2 regions of the Janthinobacterium sp. BJB446 genome follow, and region 1 is predicted to be linked to the other one. Evidence: predicted binding sites of a transcription regulator. Region 1 holds the regulator's gene; the other holds the start of a gene.
What was found. Region 1 encodes LexA, which represses DNA repair genes until DNA is damaged. Its sites were predicted from a motif close to ACTGTATNNNNATACAGT; they were not measured.
Positions count from the first base shown of each region.

Region 2: the regulator LexA is predicted to act here: its motif matches at 2,695-2,712, upstream of CSQ92_RS23705 (putative DNA modification/repair radical SAM protein).

Region 1 covers NZ_PDZK01000001.1:3,114,364-3,119,791, reverse strand. The annotation lists gene purF (amidophosphoribosyltransferase) at 1-1,015, shown strand, start outside; gene CSQ92_RS13785 (cystathionine gamma-synthase family protein) at 1,059-2,300, shown strand; gene lexA (transcriptional repressor LexA) at 2,367-3,002, opposite strand; gene rpsF (30S ribosomal protein S6) at 3,278-3,667, shown strand; gene priB (primosomal replication protein N) at 3,688-3,987, shown strand; gene rpsR (30S ribosomal protein S18) at 4,013-4,303, shown strand; gene rplI (50S ribosomal protein L9) at 4,331-4,786, shown strand; gene CSQ92_RS13755 (replicative DNA helicase) at 4,922-5,428, shown strand, end outside.
Region 2 covers NZ_PDZK01000004.1:363,188-368,615, reverse strand. The annotation lists gene modB (molybdate ABC transporter permease subunit) at 1-570, opposite strand, end outside; gene modA (molybdate ABC transporter substrate-binding protein) at 588-1,346, opposite strand; gene CSQ92_RS23715 (hypothetical protein) at 1,550-1,921, opposite strand; gene CSQ92_RS23710 (hypothetical protein) at 1,991-2,515, opposite strand; gene CSQ92_RS23705 (putative DNA modification/repair radical SAM protein) at 2,728-3,960, shown strand; gene CSQ92_RS23700 (UdgX family uracil-DNA binding protein) at 3,957-5,420, shown strand; gene CSQ92_RS23695 (bile acid:sodium symporter family protein) at 5,372-5,428, opposite strand, start outside.

The DNA of each region.
Region 1 (5,428 bases):
CGTGGCGCAAATCGCCGGCGTGGGCTTGCTGGCCTTCCGCGATCCGCACGGCATCCGCCCGCTGTGCCTGGGCATCAATGAAACGGAGCAAGGTCCGGAATACCTGATCGCTTCCGAATCCGTGGCCCTGGAAGGCATGGGCTTCCGCTTCGTGCGCGACATCGGCCCCGGCGAAGCCGTCTTCATCGATGCTGACAAGCAATTGCACAGCGCCCAATGCGCCGACAATGCCAGCCTGAACCCGTGCGTGTTCGAATTCGTCTACCTGGCCCGTCCCGACTCCGTCATCGACGGTGCCTCCGTGTACGCCACGCGCCTGAAAATGGGCGAGTACCTGGCCGAGAAGATCCGCGCCGAATTGCCAGGCGTGCATATCGACGTGGTCATGCCGATTCCCGATTCCTCGCGTCCGGCCGCCATCCAGCTGGCCATGGCGCTGAACATCGAGTACCGCGAAGGCTTCATCAAGAACCGCTATATCGGCCGTACCTTCATCATGCCGGGCCAGGCGGCGCGCAAGAAATCCGTGCGCCAGAAGCTCAACGCGATCCCGTCCGAATTCAAGGACAAGGTCGTGCTGCTGGTCGACGATTCCATCGTGCGCGGCACCACCAGCCGTGAAATCGTGCAGATGGCGCGCGAAGCGGGCGCGACGAAAGTCATCTTCGCCTCGGCTGCGCCGCCGGTGATCTACCCGAACGTGTACGGCATCGACATGCCGACGCGCGACGAACTGATCGCCTATGGCCGCACGACGGAAGAAGTGTGCCGCGAAATCACGGCCGACTACCTAGTGTACCAGGACATCGGCGCGCTCAAGCAGGCCATCGCCGACGTCAACCCGGCCCTGACCAACTTCGAAGCGTCGTGCTTCGATGGCGTGTACGTGACGGGCGACGTGTCGCAGGAATACCTGGACCGCCTGGAATATGCGCGCCATCATCCGAAGGCGGCAGCGCCCGAAGATACGCCGCGTTCCCAGCTGAACCTGAACCTGGCGACAACAGAAGCGTAATTATCTTGCCCGGCTAGCGCCGGGCTTTTTTTGCTCCGCGATCATGAACGATAAAAAAAACTACGGCTTTACCACCACCATCCTGCATAACGACCGCCGCAAGGGCATCGAGCACGGTTCCCTGCACAAGCCCGTGCATACTTCCGTTGCCTTCGGCTACGGCGATGCGCGCCAGCTCGCTTCCGTATTCCAGGGCAAGGAGCCCGGCTTCCGCTACGGCCGCCAGGGCAATCCGACCGTTTCCGCGCTGGAAGACAAGGTCAACAAGATGGAAGACGGCGTCGCCACGCTGTGCTTCGCCACCGGCATGGGCGCCATCGGCGCCGTGGTGCAGGCGCTCTTGCGCGCGGGCGATCATGTCGTGTCGTCGGCCTTTTTGTTTGGCAACACCAACAGCCTGTGGCAAACGGTGACGGGGCAGGGCATCGGCGTGTCGTTCGTCGACGCCACGGACGTGGCCAACGTGGCCGCCGCCATCACGCCGCAAACGCGCATCGTGTTTGTGGAAACCATCGCCAATCCGCGCACGCAGATCGCCGATCTGGCGAAGATCGGCGCGTTGTGCAAGGAACGCGGCATTTTGTACATCGTCGACAATACGATGACGACGCCCTACCTGTTCCGCCCGAAAGCCGTGGGCGCGGGCCTGGTGGTCAATGCGCTGACAAAATCCATCGGCGGCCACGGCAATGCCCTGGGCGGCAGCTTGACGGACACGGGCGTGTTCGACTGGACGCAGTATCCGAACATTTTCGACAATTACAAGAAGGCGGCGCCGGCGCAGTGGGGCATCGCGCAAATCCGCGCCAAGGCCTTGCGCGATTTCGGCGCATCCCTGGGGCCGGAAGCGGCGCACCATATCGCCGTCGGCGCGGAAACCATGGCCTTGCGCATGGACCGCACCTGCTCGAACGCCCTGGCGCTGGCCACCATGCTGGCTGCCGACCCGCGGGTAGCGGCCGTGCATTACCCGGGCCTGGCCGCGCATCCGCAGCACGCGCTGGCGACGGATTTGTTCCGCAGCTATGGCTCGCTGTTCAGCTTTGAGCTGAAGGATGGCATCGATTGCTTCGATTTCCTCAATCGTCTCAATCTTGCCATTCCAGCGAGCAATCTCGGCGACACGCGCACCCTGGTCATTCCCGTCGCCCACACGATCTTTTACGAGATGGGCGCCGAGCGCCGCGCCAGCATGGGCATCGCCGAATCCCTGATCCGCGTGTCCGTCGGTATCGAGGATGAGGCGGACTTGCTCGAGGATTTCCGTAGCGCCCTGGACGCATAAAACGCCTGGGCAATAAAAAAGGGCCGCAACAGTCATGCTGTTGCGGCCCTTTTTACATGCGGAGGTTCAATGCCAGCTGCGCATCAAGCCTACCGCCAAACCTTCCAGGGCGAATTCATCTTCCGGCGATACGGTAATGACCTTGAAGTCGGGGTTTTCCGGCAGCAATTCGATGACGGAACCCGTTTTCTTGTAGCGCTTGACGGTGACTTCGTCGCCGATGCGGGCGACGACGATCTGGCCATTCTTGGCGCTATCGACCTTCTTGACGGCCAGTAAATCGCCATCCATGATGCCGGCGTCGCGCATGGACCAGCCGCGCACCTTCAGCAGGAAGTCGGGCTTGGCAGAAAACAGGGCGGGGTCCACGTTGTAGCTCGCTTCCAGGTTTTCCTGTGCCAGAATGGGCGAGCCTGCCGCCACCCGGCCGATCAGGGGCAGCGACATCAGCAGCGCTGCCGGCACTTTCGATGGCAGGGCTTCAGCGGCCGCGCCGATCAGGCGGATGCCGCGCGAGGTGCCGGGAGAAATCTCGATCGCGCCCTTGCGGGCCAGGGCCTGCAAATGCTCTTCGGCCGCATTGGCCGATTTGAAACCCAGTTCATTGGCGATTTCGGCACGGGTGGGAGGAAAGCCCGTGTTTTCAATCGCGTCCTTGATCAGGTTCAGGATTTGTTCTTGTCGTGCTGTCAGCTTGATCATGAGCGGTGGGTGCATACTAAAATGCTGTCTATATGAACAGTCTGTATTTTTGTACAGTATCGCCCACTATGCAAGGGGATTTCCGTGTTTTAGGCGAATTTCGCAAGAAATACTTGTCCAGGGGCGGAAAGCACGGTGGCGCGCGGGCTTTTCGGGCGCTGGTGGAAGGAATGATTGAAACGTTTGCAAAAGGCGGTTATAATCTTCGGCTGACCTTCCCACACCCGTCTTGACGCCGGGGTGGGCGATTATCAATCCGACCTGAAGGAGTTTGCATGCGTCATTATGAAATAGTCTTTATCGTCCATCCGGACCAAAGCGAGCAAGTGCCCGCGATGATCGAACGCTACAAAGCCAGCGTAACCACCCGCGGCGGTTCGGTTCACCGCGTGGAAGATTGGGGCCGCCGTCAAATGGCTTACTCGATCCAAAAGCTGCCTAAAGCACACTACATCTGCCTGAACATCGAATGCGACAACGAGACCCTGGTCGAGTTGGAAACAGCATTCAAATTCAATGATGCCGTGTTGCGTCACCTGACCGTTAAAATGAAGAAAGCTGAAACAGCTCCTTCGCCGATGATGAAATCGGTACAACGCGAAGACGCGGCCAAAAGCCACCGCACCGAAGCACCAGCAGCCGCTCCAGCCGCAGCAGCAGCTTAATTCTTGACCAGGATCGTGCGCTGAACCAGCTACAAGTAACCGCCATCATTGCCGAGCGCGAAATATTGCGCTATACCCCGGCAGGGCTGCCGATTGTGAATGCAGTATTGCAACACAGTTCGCAGCAGATGGAAGCAGGGATTGCCCGTTTGACCGAGTTTGATGTTGCCGCGCTAGCCGCTGGCGAAATTTCAGGCAGGTTCAGTCAGGCAAGCTTGGGCGGGGTATATCAGTTCACGGGTTTCCTGGCCAGGAAGAGCCGCAACAGCAAGAGTTTGGTGTTTCACATCATTGATTTTAGTGCAGTCAATTCTGACTAGCGCATTTTAGATACAGGAGCCTGACATGGCATTCGGTAAAAAGTTCGACAAAAATAAGCTCAAGCTTAAAGAAAAACGCAAACAGCAAAACCCGTTGTTCAAACGCAAGAAGTTCTGCCGCTTCACCGCAGCTCACGTTGAGCAAGTCGACTACAAAGACGTCGACACGCTGAAAGACTTCGTCCAAGAAAACGGCAAGATCATGCCAGCACGCCTGACCGGTACCAAAGCGCACTACCAGCGCCAAGTTGACACCGCAATCAAGCGCGCTCGCTTCCTCGCGCTGCTGCCATACACCGATCTGCACCACGCTTAATCGGTCAGATATTCCTGGAGAAGAACTATGCAAATCATTCTGTTAGAAAAAGTTGTTAACGTCGGTAACCTCGGCGAAGTCGTCAAAGTCAAAGACGGTTACGCACGTAACTTCCTGATCCCGCAACGCCTGGCACGTCGTGCTACGGCAACCGCTGTGGCTGAATTCGAAGTCAAGCGCGCCGAACTGGAAAAAGCTGCTGCCGCCAAACTGGCCGCATCGCAAGCCCAGGGCGAAAAACTGAGCGGCCTGACCGTTCAAGTTGCTCAAAAAGCTGGTGTTGATGGCCGTCTGTTCGGTTCCGTCACCAACTTCGACATCGCTGAAGCGCTGACCAAGCAAGGTTTTGCTGTTGAAAAAGCACAAATCCGCATGCCTACCGGCCCGCTGAAGATCGTTGGCGAGCACAACGTTTCGGTTGCTCTGCACACCGACGTGGTCGTGGAAGTTGTTATCGCTGTCGTACCAGACGCGAACGCGTAATCGTCTGCGGGCCTGGCCCGCAAGCGTTGCCGCACTATGAAAAGCCGGGTTCGCCCGGCTTTTTTGTGGCCTTTTTTTCGCTCAATTTCAGCCCTTTATTTTTGCCAGCACGCCGAAGCGGGTATAATTCGCGCCATGAACGCCCCCTCTGATCCGCAACTGGATTCCCTCCGTATTCCGCCGCATTCGATCGAAGCAGAACAATCCGTCATTGGTGGTCTGCTGCGCGACAATGCCGCGTATGACCGCATCGCCGACTTCATGCATGCGGAGGATTTCTATCGCTATGACCATCGCATCATCTTCGAGCAAATCGTCAAGATGGTTAACGCTTCCAAGCCAGCCGATGTCATTACTGTTTTTGAAACCCTGACCCAGCTCGGCAAGGCCGATGATGTGGGCGGACTCGCTTACCTGAACGCCATGGCGCAAAACACGCCATCGGCCGCGAACATCCGGCGCTACGCCGAGATCGTGCGCGACCGCGGCGTGCTGCGCAAGCTCATCACCGTCGCCGACGATATCTCCGGCACGGCCTTCAGCCCGCAAGGCAAGGAAGTCAAGCAGATGCTTGACGAGGCCGAATCGAAGATTTTCGCCATCGCCGAAGAAGGCGCGCGCGGCGCCCAGGGCTGGACCGCC
Region 2 (5,428 bases), on a different contig from region 1:
CTGGCCCGCCTGCACGGCTTCATACACGGCCACCGACAGGGTTTGCGTCTTGCCGGGGATGCTGCCGGCCACCATCAGGGTGGCGCCGAATTCGCCCAGCGCGCGCACGAAGCCCAGCAGCACGCCGGCCAGGATGCCGCGCCAGGCCAGCGGCAAGGTCACGCGGAAAAAGATCGCCAGTTCCGAAATGCCCAGCACGCGGGCCGCCTGCTCCAGTTGGCCATCGACGGCTTCGAAGGCGGCGCGCGCCGGCTTGAAGACGAGGGGAAAGGCGACCACGGTGGAAGCGATCACGGCGCCCTGCCAGGTAAAAATCAGGTTGATGCCGAAGCTGTCCTGCAGCCAGACGCCCAGGGTGCCGCGCCGGCCCAGCAGCACCAGCAGGTAATAGCCGAGTACGGTGGGCGGCATCACCATCGGCAGGGTCAACAGGGCGTCGAGCAGCTCGCGCCCGGGAAAACGCGTGCGCGCCAGCAGATAGCCCGTGCCGATGCCGAGCAACAAATTGAGCGCCGTGGCCCACGCCGCCACCTTGAGCGACAGGGCCAGCGCGGTCCAGGCGATATCCATGCAGGCGCCTACCTGTATTATGGTTTCTTGAAACCGTACTTGGCCAGGATGGCTTGCGCCGGCGCCGTCTGCAGGTAGCTGACGAAGCGCTTCGCTTCGGCCGCATTGCTGCTGCCCTTGATGGTGGCGATCGGATACAGCACGGGCGCGTCCAATGGCACGTCCAGCACCACGTTGACCTTGTCTTTCATGATGGCCGCGTCGGTGGCGTAGACAAAGCCCGCATCGACTTCGCCGCGCGCCACATAGTCGAGCGACTGGCGCACGTTCTGCGTGCCAATGGCCTTGGTCTGCACGGCATCCCACAAATTCGCCTTTTTCAGCGCGCCTTCGGAATAGCGGCCGACGGGCACGCTGGCCGGATTGGCGATGGCCACGCGGGTCACGCCCTTGTGCGTGAGGTCGCTCAAGCTCTTGATGCCCAGCTTGCTGTCGTGCGGCACGATCAGCACCAGGCTGTTGCCGACGAAGTCCATGCGGTCGGCCGGCAAGACGAGGCCCTGCTTTTGCGCCGCATCCATGGTTTCCTGGTCGGCCGAGGCAAACACGTCGACGGGCGCGCCCTTGACGATCTGTTGCAGCAGCACGCCCGAGGCGGCAAAGTTCAAGGACACCTTGCTGCCCGGATACTGCGCCTCATAGCTTTGCGCCGCATCCTTGAACGCATTCGTCAGGCTGGCCGCGGCCGACACGACCACTTCGCCGGCAAAGGCGGAGCTGGCGGCAGTAGCGAGAAGAGCGGTGCCAAGCAGGCGGGCGAGGGAGGTCAGGCGCATGGTCGTATCCTTGTAAAGTGAACGGTGAACAAGGACCGTAATATACACTTATATATAGCGTTCTGCCATCGCGTGGGTCAAGCAATGGCAAATCGGCAAAAGAGGAAAATGCAGCCGGCGCCGGGAGAGGACAGGCCGGCTGCGGTACGCCGATGAAGCGTGACGACACCCAGCCGATCAATTTCACCGCTCAGATGAAGCGATCAATTCCTGCCCAGCCTCTCAAGCAAGACCTGTTTTTGCGCGGGCGATGCGGAACTGGTCTTGATGCCTTGTATTTGCGCCGCCTGCCTGTCTTCCGGCATCGCCGCAAACCGTTGCGCATATTCCTCCACCAATGCGGCATTCCCGCGCAGGGCTCCCGCATACAGCCAGTAATTCGCTGTGGATACTTCGCCTTTTTTCAAATATCCCTGGCGCAGTTCGGCAATGGCCTTGCCATCCCCATCGATCGCCCGCTGCTCCAGCGGCGTCACGGCAGGTTCCTCACCGCTCGTACGCCGCTCCTGCATGACCCAATACGCAAAAAGAACCAGCAAAACGGCTCCTATGCCCAGTTTTATTTCCAGCTTCATGGCCTCAGCCTCCTGCATTGCAAGTACCTAAACATCACGCCATGCCTGTCTGCGAACCCGTGCATGCCGCTAGCGGATGCGCAAGCTGACGACTTCCGAGACGACGCGGCCAAAGGGACAGCGTCCCTCTGGCGATATGCCATAAATGGCCCGTATGCGATACGTGCCGGCCTTGGATACAGCGTAGCGCCGCTCGAAATCGTGGAACTTTCTTCCCCACTGGTAGCCTTTTTCCAAAGAGACCTTGTCATCTGTCTCAATTATTTTCATTTCCGGCCCCAACCAGTGTACCCGCTGGTTTTTTTCATTGAGCACCTCGAAACGCAGCCAATAGGATTCCAGTTCCATGAAGGACGGCAAGTGCAAGGTATCTCTGCCGGTATTCGCCACCATGATGGTCACGCCAACAGGTTCGTGTGCGGCGGCGATGGTCTTATCCAGCACGACGCTCATCTGCAATGCGCCATTTTTTTTATCGCAGGCGTTTGTGGAGACGGCAGAGAGCTTGGGCAGGATGTCGCTTTGCGCGAACGGGCTCTGGAAGCAAAGGACGAGAAATAATAAAACGAATTTTTTCTGGGATAGGCTGAACATGGGAGTGGATCGGAGGTATTTTTGGCTAAGAGCCTCACAGAGTGAAACGCCAGCCAACATTGATATCTTAGCACCATATTTCATTACTTATATGCAATGTCCTTACCGTTTGCAGGCCATTCCTGACTGGCCAAAAAACGCAGCCTCTTGCGCACTATGTCGCACCGCATTCCTGATATACTGTATATAAACACAGTATATCGAGGTGCACCATGGAATTGACGGACAAGCTGGAAATCCTGGCCGATGCGGCCAAGTACGACGCGTCCTGCGCCAGCAGCGGCGCGCCCAAGCGCGATTCCATCGGCAAGGAGGGCTTTGGCGCCACCTCGGGCATGGGCATTTGCCACAGCTATACCCCGGACGGGCGCTGCGTCTCGCTGCTGAAAGTACTGCTGACGAATTACTGCCTGTACGACTGCCAGTACTGCGTCAACCGCCGCAGCTCGAACGTGCCGCGCGCGCGGTTTACGGTGGCCGAGGTGGTCAAGCTGACGAGCGACTTTTACCTGCGCAACTACATCGACGGCCTGTTCCTCAGTTCCGGCATCATCCAGTCGGCCGACTATACGATGGAGCAGCTGGTGCAGGTGGCACGCGAGTTGCGCGAGGTGCACCAGTTCCGCGGCTATATCCATCTGAAAACCATCCCCGACGCCGATCCCGCCCTGATCGCGCAGGCGGGCCGCTATGCCGACCGGCTCAGCGTCAATATCGAATTGCCGACGCAGGACAGCGTGCAAAAGCTGGCGCCGGAAAAAAGCGTGCATACGATCAAGCTGGCCATGGGCGCCATCCGCCGCAAGCTCGATGAGAAAGCGGAAGAACCGAAGTCGCCGCGCTTCGCGCCGGCCGGGCAAAGCACGCAGATGATCGTCGGCGCCGACGCCAGCGACGACCAGCAAATCCTCTCCACGGCTGAGACTCTGTATGGCAGCTACAAACTCAAGCGCGTGTATTACTCGGCCTTCAGCCCCATCCCCGACAGCCCGAAAAGCGTGCCGCTGGCACCGCCGCCCATGCTGCGCGAACACCGGCTGTACCAGGCCGACTTTTTACTGCGCAGCTATGGTTTCCAGGCCAGCGAACTGCTGCCCGCCACGGGCGGCAACCTGGCGCTCGATATCGATCCGAAACTGGCGTGGGCGCTGGCGCACCGCGAACATTTTCCGCTGGACTTGAACCGCGCGGCGCAGCACATGATCGCCCGCGTGCCCGGCATCGGCCTGCGCAACGCGCAGCGCATCGTCGACCTGCGCCAGTTGCGGCAAGTGCGCTACGCCGACCTGTCGCGTCTGCGCTGCAGCATGAAGAAAATCGCCCCCTTCATCATCACGGTCGACTACTTTCCCGCGCGCGACACCACTGCCTCCGAACACCTGCGCCGCGCCATGGCGGAAGCGCCGCAGCAGATGAATTTGTGGCCGGAGCTGCAAGCCGCATGAGTACGGTGGTGCGGCTGGCGCAATCGTTCGACGAGTGGCGCGCGGCCGCGCGCGAACTGATCGCGCGCGGCGTGCCGCCTGCCGACGTTGCCTGGCAGTCACAGCCCGGTGATGGCGACCTGTTTTCCTCGACGCCAGATGCGACGGATACCAGCGCGCCGTTGCTGCGCCTGCCCCGTTCCCTGGTGGAATTGCTGGAAAGCGCCGCCTGTTTCAACGTGCATGACCGCTGGGCATTCCTGTACCAGGTGCTCTGGCGCTGGCAACTGGGCCAGCACGATGTACTTTCTCCCGCTGACGCGGACGGCGCGCGCCTGCACGCCATGGCCAAGGCCGTGCGCCGCGAAGAGCACGACATGCATGCGTATGTGCGCTTCCGCGAGCGGGCGGAAAGTGAGGGCGCACCCCGCTTCGTCGCCTGGTTCGAGCCCACGCACGACGTGCTGCCGCAGGTGGCGCGCCACTTCGCCCGCCGCATGGGATCTGCCAGCTGGATGATCGCCACGCCGACCGCCAGCATGCTGTGGGATGGCACGACCTTGCATGCGGGACCGGCCCTGCTGAGCGGCGCGGCCGATATCGACGATGCGGGCGAAGCCCTGTGGCTGACCTACTACCGCAGCATCTTCAATCCCGCGCGCGTCAATGCAGGCCTGCTGCGCAGCCATATCCCCTCGCGCTTCTGGAAGAACTTGCCCGAAGGCGCCATCGTGCCTGCCATGCTCAGCGGCGCTGCGAATGGCGAACGGCGCACGGGCCAGACGGCCAGCGTGGGCCAGCGCAGCGGCGCCACCATGATCCCGGTCTCCGCCGAGCGCGCCCAGCCCGCGCGCGAACTGCCCACCACCCTGGACCAATGCCGCCGCTGCACGCTGTGGCAGCACGCCACGCAAGCCGTGCCCGGCACGGGGCATTCTCAGGCGCGCATCATGCTGGTGGGCGAGCAGCCGGGCGACCAGGAAGACCTGGCAGGCTTGCCCTTCGTGGGCCCGGCCGGCGCGCTGCTGGACCAGGCGCTGCGGGAAGCGGGCATGGCACGCGACAGCGTGTATCTGACCAATGCCGTCAAGCATTTCAAGTGGGAACCACGTGGCAAGCGCCGCCTGCACAAGACGCCAGCGCAGCGCGAGATCCTCGCCTGCCATGGCTGGCTGGAAGAGGAATTGGCTAGCGTGAAACCGCAGGTGATCGTGGCGCTGGGCAGCACGGCATTGAAATCCATCCTGCAGGACGGCGCGGTGAGCATGACGCCGCTGGTCGGCACGCCCATCCGGCACGATGGACGCTGGGTGGTCGCCGTATATCACCCGTCGTATGTGCTGCGCGCGCCGGATGAGGGGAGCCGGCGGCAGGCTTACGAAGTGATCGTGGCGGGGTTGCGGCAGGCGCTGCTGCTAGGGCAGGATAGCCATCACAGCGTTGAAGCCGGCACTTCCTGCCCCTCATCGCGCCGCGCATAGCGTTGCGC